3 regions of the Rhizobium sp. BK112 genome follow, and region 1 is predicted to be linked to each of the others. Evidence: predicted binding sites of a transcription regulator. Region 1 holds the regulator's gene; each other region holds the start of a gene.
The links. Region 1 encodes PhoB, which activates phosphate uptake and scavenging genes when phosphate is short. Its sites were predicted from a motif close to TGTCATNNANCTGTCAT; they were not measured.

Region 1 (2,263 bases):
GAGTCAGCCTCACACTAGGTTAAAGTTCAATTACTAGACTGCATGCGGCGGAACTAGTCACCAAAATTGATCAAGCGTTTCTTGTTTCGGAGCCTTCCGGGACAACGGTGAGGGATTCTGCCATCACCAACGCAAAAGGTGGAGACAGGGCATGAACTGGACAGACGAGCGGGTCGAGAAACTCAAGAAGCTCTGGGCCGAAGGACTGAGCGCCAGCCAGATCGCGGCACAACTTGGTGGCGTCAGCAGAAACGCGGTCATCGGCAAGGTGCATCGGCTGAGCCTCCCCGGCCGTGCCAAGGCCGGCGGTACCGCCAATGCCGCCCGAACGCCGAAACGCAATACTTCTGCGCCGCGCGCGCCGAACTACGCCTCACGGGTCGCCACTCGCACCGTTACCCGCCAGCAGGGCGCGACGATGCTGAAGGAAGAGATCGAGATCGAAACGATCGAGGAAATGGAATACGTGCCGAGAGGCAACGTGGTCGTTCCGATTTCCCGACGCCTCGGCCTGACGGAACTGACCGAACGCACCTGCAAGTGGCCGGTCGGCGATCCGCTGAAGGATGACTTCCACTTCTGCGGCTGCGAATCCCCCGACAATTCGCCCTATTGCAGCTATCACCAGAAGCTTGCCTACCAGCCGGTCAACGAACGCCGCCGGGCAGCAGCGCGGGCCAGCTGAGCGGGTAACATCGCCGCACATGAGAAACGGGCCGACTGGCCCGTTTTTTTGTAGTTATTGGTTCGCGCGGATGGCTGCCCCTCATCCGCCTGCCGGCACCTTCTCTCCGCTTGCGGGGCGAAGGGGATATGCCCGACCTCTCCGTTCCCCGCTGACCTCTCGCAGGGCACGTGCCCTCGCCCCGTTTTACGGGGAGAGGGTTAGGGTGAGGGGCAGACGCTAGCTCGAGCGACGTTGTCAGCAATCAGAATGGAGGCCCTCAGGCTTCCATCGAATAACCGGCACCGCGGACGGTGCGGATGACGTCCTGCATGTTGGAGAAATTCAGCGCCTTGCGCAGGCGGCCGACATGGACGTCGACGGTGCGTTCGTCGACATAGATATCGTGGCCCCAGACGCCGTCGAGAAGCTGCGAGCGGGAGAAGACCCGGCCCGGCGACGACATCAGGAATTCCAGCAGGCGGAATTCGGTGGGGCCGAGGCGGACTTCGCGGGTCTTGCGATGGACCCGGTGGGTTTCACGGTCGAGCTCGATATCGCCGCATTTCAGCACCGTCGACAGCACCTCGGGACGGGCGCGGCGCAGCATCGCCTTGACGCGGGCGACGAGCTCGGGGGTCGAGAAGGGCTTGACGACATAATCGTCGGCACCCGTCGAAAGCCCGCGGACGCGTTCGCTCTCTTCGCCGCGCGCCGTCAGCATGATGATCGGCAGGCGCTCGGTTTCCGGCCGCATGCGCAGGCGCCGGCAGAGTTCGATGCCGGAGACGCCAGGCAGCATCCAATCGAGGATGAGCAGATCGGGCGTGCGCTCCTGAAGCCGCATTTCGGCTTCGTCGCCACGAAGGATGGTATCGACCTCGAAGCCTTCCGCTTCGAGATTGTAGCGAAGAAGCACGCTCAGGGCTTCCTCGTCTTCAACAACTGCAACTCTCGGGATCATGCGTGTCGGTCTCCTCGCGCATGATCCTTGAACCGGGGATGGTTCAAGCAATGCATCCTGCGCAAATTCAGAATTGGCTGCGACCTCTTTGCGCGCCCCGGATGGGCGCGCACGCAAGCTTCTAGCCCGGCCGTCCGGCCCGGGCGGTTATTCGGTTACCGCGCCGACGGTGTTGGCGCTGTCGTCTTTCGGACGATCGCCTTCCGGCTGCGCACCTGTCGCCATGTAAAAGATCGTCTCGGCGATGTTGGTGGCGTGGTCGCCGATGCGCTCGATGTTCTTGGCGCAGAAGAGAAGATGCGTGCAGCTGGTGATGTTGCGCGGATCTTCCATCATGTAGGTCAGGAGCTCGCGAAACAGCGAGGTGTACATCGCGTCGATCTCGTTGTCGCGTTCGCGGATCGCGTTCGCCTTGTCGGCGGAGCGATTGGTGTAGACATCGAGCACTTCCTTGAGCTGGACGAGCGCCAGTTCGGAGAGATGCTCGAGGCCGCGGGCGAGCTTGCGGGGAACGCCGGTGCTTTGGACGGCGATGACGCGTTTGGCGGTGTTCTTGCCGAGGTCGCCGACGCGTTCGAGATCGGCGGCGATGCGGATCGAGCCCATGATTTCGCGCAGGTCCGCGGCCATCGGCT
Region 2 (2,263 bases), 370 kb from region 1:
ACGCAAACCGCATGCACGAGATAGAGACCCGCTATCCGGAATATTTCCATCGCTCGTTCCGCCAGCGTTTCGGTGGGCTGATGATCCTTATGGCGACGCTGCTCTACGGCCTCTACGCCGTCTGGTTCTTCGACCTGCCCAAGCTCTTTGCCGAAGCGCATTGGGAGCGCGTCGGCATCTATCTCAGCCAATGGGTGAGCTACGACGTCCAGCCGGAACTCCGCATCCAGGACGACGGCTCGATCGAGGTGCGTTATCCGCGTTTCTCGCCGCTCGGCGACAATCCGCATCCGGATTGGCTGGTCAACAATCCCGACGGCAGCATCAGCGTTTCGATCAACGGCACCAGCCGCAGCATCTCCGTCTCGAAGAGCGAGACGATCGTCACCGCCCACGGCGTCAGCGTCCCGGTCGAGCTTTCCAGCGGTGCGCCGAAAGTCGTCGGGCCGGTGCCCGGCTGGATGACGGTTTATGACGACAACGTGCTCGCCGATCTCGGCTTTGCCGGCAATGTCAGCATATCCGTCGACCGGGTGAAGATCCGCAAGCGTTTCATCGGCTGGGCGAATTTCATCTTCGACACACAATCCTCCTTCTTCGACAAGCCGGTCGGCGAGGTCGTCAGCCTCATCGTCTCCGGCCCGCGCATCAAGCCCGACCAGTCCAACCTGTCGCTCGCCTTCGACGATATCTGGAACAACAGCGAATGGCAGCACGGCGACGTCTGGACCAAACTTTTCCAGACGATCGTCATGGCGTTCCTCGGAACGCTGCTCGGCTCTCTCGCCGCCTTTCCGCTCGCCTTCATGGCAGCACGCAACATCACGCCGAACCGGCTGCTGAACCAGATCCTGAAACGCTTCTTCGATTTCCTGCGCTCGGTCGACATGCTGATCTGGGCGTTGTTCCTGACGCGCGCTTTCGGCCCCGGCCCGCTTGCCGGCAGCGGCGCGATTTTCCTCACCGAGACCGGCACGCTCGGCAAGCTCTATTCCGAAGGATTGGAGAATATCGACAACAAGCCGCGGGAGGGCATCAAATCGACAGGTGCTCAGACGGTGCTCGTTCATCGTTACGGCATTATGCCGCAGATCGTTCCCGTCATCGTCAGCCAGACGCTCTACCAGTGGGAATCGAACGTGCGCGGTGCGACCATCATCGGCGCTGTCGGCGCCGGCGGCATCGGCCTCAAACTCTGGGAGGCCATGCGCACCAACGCCAACTGGGAAAATGTCGCCTATATGGTCATCCTGATCCTGATCGTCGTCTTCCTTTTCGACACAGCCTCGAACGCGCTGCGCCACCAGCTGATGGGCACGAAAACCCACTGATCCACCCATCAAAGGCGGTGGCGGCGCTGCCGCCATCATCATTCTGTCACGGAAATCTTTTAGCCGGAGCCTGCTTGCGGTTCGCCGCCAAATCACTGCACATTGCGCTCCCCCGTTTCGAAGATCCCCAGGATAAAAGCCTTGCGCTACGCTCTCTATTTCTCGCCGCCGAAGGATCATCCCCTGACCGGCGCGGCCTCGCTCTGGCTCGGCCGCGACGCTTTCACCGGCGAGACCTATCCGGCACCGGACCATGAGCAACTGGGTGCGGCAGAGCAGTTCGAGCTGACCGCCGACCCGCGCCGCTACGGCTTTCACGCCACGATCAAGGCGCCGTTTTCGCTCGCTGCCTCCGTCACCGAGAAGGATCTCCTGGGGGTTGCCGAGGATTTTGCCCAGCGCACGCCAGCCTTCGAGATTCCGGAACTCGTGCTCGGCCAGCTCGGCCGTTTTTTTGCCCTCGTTCCCGGTTCTCTTCATCAACCTCTTCAGGATTTCGCCGCGAAGGTGGTAAGGTCGTTCGAACCGTTCCGTGCCGCGCTTTCCGAGGCCGATATGGCGCGGCGCAACCCGGATAAGCTCAGCGACAGCCAGCGCGCCCATCTGCAGCGCTGGGGTTATCCCTACGTCATGGAGGATTTCGGCTTTCACATGACGCTGACCGGCCAGGTGCCCGAAGCGCGCGCCGCGGTGATGAAAGCGATTCTGACCGAGCGTTTTGCCGATTTCACCGGCCGTCCGCTTCCGATTTCCGGCCTTGCCGTCTTCACCGAGGAGACGCGCGGTGCCCCGTTCAAAGTTCATTCCTGGCTGCCGCTTGCCGGCGCCAAACGCTGAAAGACCTGACGAGATGAGCAAAGAGACCGTGTTTTCCAATGCCCGCATCGTTCTCGAGGATGACATCCTCTCAGGATCGATCCTCATTCGAGACG
Region 3 (2,263 bases), on a different contig from region 1:
TGCTTGAGAAGCGGCACTCGCCCGGTCGGCGAAACCGCCTTGATATGGGGATTGCCACCAGGATAATCGAAGGGGATCAGGACTTCCTCGAAATCGATGCCGACGCCCGTCAGCGCCATCCAGGGCCGAAACGACCAGGAGGAATAGTTCTTGTTGGCGATATAGAGCGTCGGTTTGTCCATGGGCCTCCTCCGTTCAGGCTTCGAAATCAAAGATCAGCAATTCGTGGAAATGGTTCATGTCCTCGAACACGCAGAATGCCGGCGGGGTAAGCTCGAAAACGGGAGCCTTGCGGCGGATATCCTCGGCCACGTCATCGAGCATCGCCTGCCAGCGCGGCAAGGCTCCGTCCTCAAGCCGTTCGACCGCATAGGCGAAGGTCATGTGGAACTTATAATCCTCGTGGTTCGGCTGGCGATAGCCGAGAAGATCGGCCAGCGCGTTGCGCCAGGCGCGCATGACCTTGCGGTCCGTCTCCGTCGCCCCGTCGACGAGCAGGCCCGACGGGCGAGCTTCGACGATCGCGACCCTGAAGGGGTCAGCCATCGAGAAACCTTCGAGCCTGGCCGCCATCAACTCGGTCATGTCTTCGATCGGCGTATCGAGCGGCAGATCGCCCGGCCAGCAATCCTGCCGGCGCCGGGTTTCGATGACGCCTTCGAAAAGTGTCATGTGAAGACTTGATATCGGCGTAAAGAGGAACTGCGGAGCCTCGGGCATGGCCAGATATGTCTCGCGCGCCTCGATCAGCGCCATCTGCGTCTGCGAACCCTTCTCGATATGGCAGACGATGGTGTTGCCGGCTTCCGGGAGAAAGCCGCCGATTTTGCGATAGCGGCTGCCGAGATGGGCGGGCGGGTTCGGATTGTGCGTCTTCGAATAAGAGAGAAGCTCGGGCGAAAATGTCGTGATGGTCATGGGCGAATCAGGGCTCTGGTTGGACTGCATCCGTCCATATGGCAGAACCAAGAATGTCAGATGACGCTTACCGCCTCTAGAGCATGATGCCGAAAAGTGTGCGCGGTTTTCTCATGACATCACGCTCTCACAATATAATTTAGAACAGGATTCAGATTTCAGGCCGCCCCCGGGCTAAAATCATCCTGTTCTGACGACAAGTTCTGATGTCAATCTCTGATGTCAATCATAGATGCACTTGATGTAATCGCCCGAACCTTGCGCACGCCTCTCGATCACGCCGGCAAGCCGGCGAAGGCCGCGTCCGGGCTTGCCGGCATTGCGGTCGATCGGGTTCGGCAGCGAGACGGCTAGCAGCGATGCCTGGCGCCGCGTCAGCTTCGAGGCCGGCACCTTGAAATGATGCTGGGCGGCCGCCTCGATGCCGTAGATGCCGGGGCCCCATTCGGCGATATTGAGATAGATTTCCATCAGCCGCCGTTTCGACAGGACGAAATCCGTGGCGACCGCAAGTGGAAGCTCCAGCGCCTTGCGCACAAAGGAGCGGCTGTTCCAGAGGAAGAGGTTTTTCGCCGTCTGCATCGGGATGGTGCTGCCGCCGCGCGTCGCCTGGCCTTTCAGCGTATCCTCGACCAGCATGCGCATTTCAGCCCAGTCGACGCCGCCGTGAAAGCAATATTGCCCGTCCTCCGACATCATCACCGACTGCACCACGACCGGGGCGATGTCATCCAGCGACACCCATTGCCTGTCGTAACCGCGCAGCAGAAGAAGATCGCGCAGCATCAGCGTCGAGACGGGGTGAATGAAGGGCAGCAGATAGAAAAAGATCAACGCGTAGGGAAGGATCAGAAAGACCAGGACGGCAAGAACAATGCGTTTCAACACGCGCCGATCTCCGAACCGCCGATCTCCGAACCATTGCCGACGAACCGGCATGTCGACGCTGTCCTCTCTCTCCGGCGCTATATCCAATGTTCCCCAGTCCGATTTCGCTCCTCTCGTTCTCATAGCGCCTGTACAGAGCTTATGCCAGAGTGCGTGGTGAATCTTGCCGCTGTCATCGACAATTCCGTTGCAAGCCCGGGGGCGCTCATGCCAAACAGCGCCCATGGACGCGAACCGGGACACTTTCGAAACGAGGCTGAAGAACAACGCCCACGAGATCGAGGCGCTGCTCGACGCATTGCTTTCACCAAGCATCCTTTCCGATGAAATCGCCAGGCCCGAAAGGCTGCGCGATGCCATGCATTATGCCGTGCTGAACGGCGGCAAGCGGCTGCGCCCATTCCTGGTCGTCGAAAGCGCTGCCCTTCTCGGCGGCAACGCTGAGGCAGCACTTCGC

Region 2: a site for PhoB is predicted at 1,365-1,381, ahead of FHT75_RS14875 (DUF1045 domain-containing protein). Genes of this name have one in related genera too.
Region 3: a site for PhoB is predicted at 968-984, ahead of FHT75_RS24690 (DUF1868 domain-containing protein). Genes of this name have one in related genera too.

What each region holds. Positions count from the first base shown of each region.
Region 1 covers NZ_JACHYZ010000004.1:74,102-76,364, forward strand. Annotated here, with positions in the region: gene FHT75_RS12990 (GcrA family cell cycle regulator) at 152-685, shown strand; gene phoB (phosphate regulon transcriptional regulator PhoB) at 945-1,628, opposite strand; gene phoU (phosphate signaling complex protein PhoU) at 1,776-2,263, opposite strand, start outside.
Region 2 covers NZ_JACHYZ010000004.1:439,644-441,906, forward strand. Annotated here, with positions in the region: gene phnE (phosphonate ABC transporter, permease protein PhnE) at 1-1,331, shown strand, start outside; gene FHT75_RS14875 (DUF1045 domain-containing protein) at 1,473-2,168, shown strand; gene FHT75_RS14880 (alpha-D-ribose 1-methylphosphonate 5-triphosphate diphosphatase) at 2,182-2,263, shown strand, end outside.
Region 3 covers NZ_JACHYZ010000010.1:37,947-40,209, reverse strand. Annotated here, with positions in the region: gene FHT75_RS24695 (glutathione S-transferase family protein) at 1-182, opposite strand, end outside; gene FHT75_RS24690 (DUF1868 domain-containing protein) at 196-918, opposite strand; gene mtgA (monofunctional biosynthetic peptidoglycan transglycosylase) at 1,141-1,893, opposite strand; gene FHT75_RS24680 (polyprenyl synthetase family protein) at 2,030-2,263, shown strand, end outside.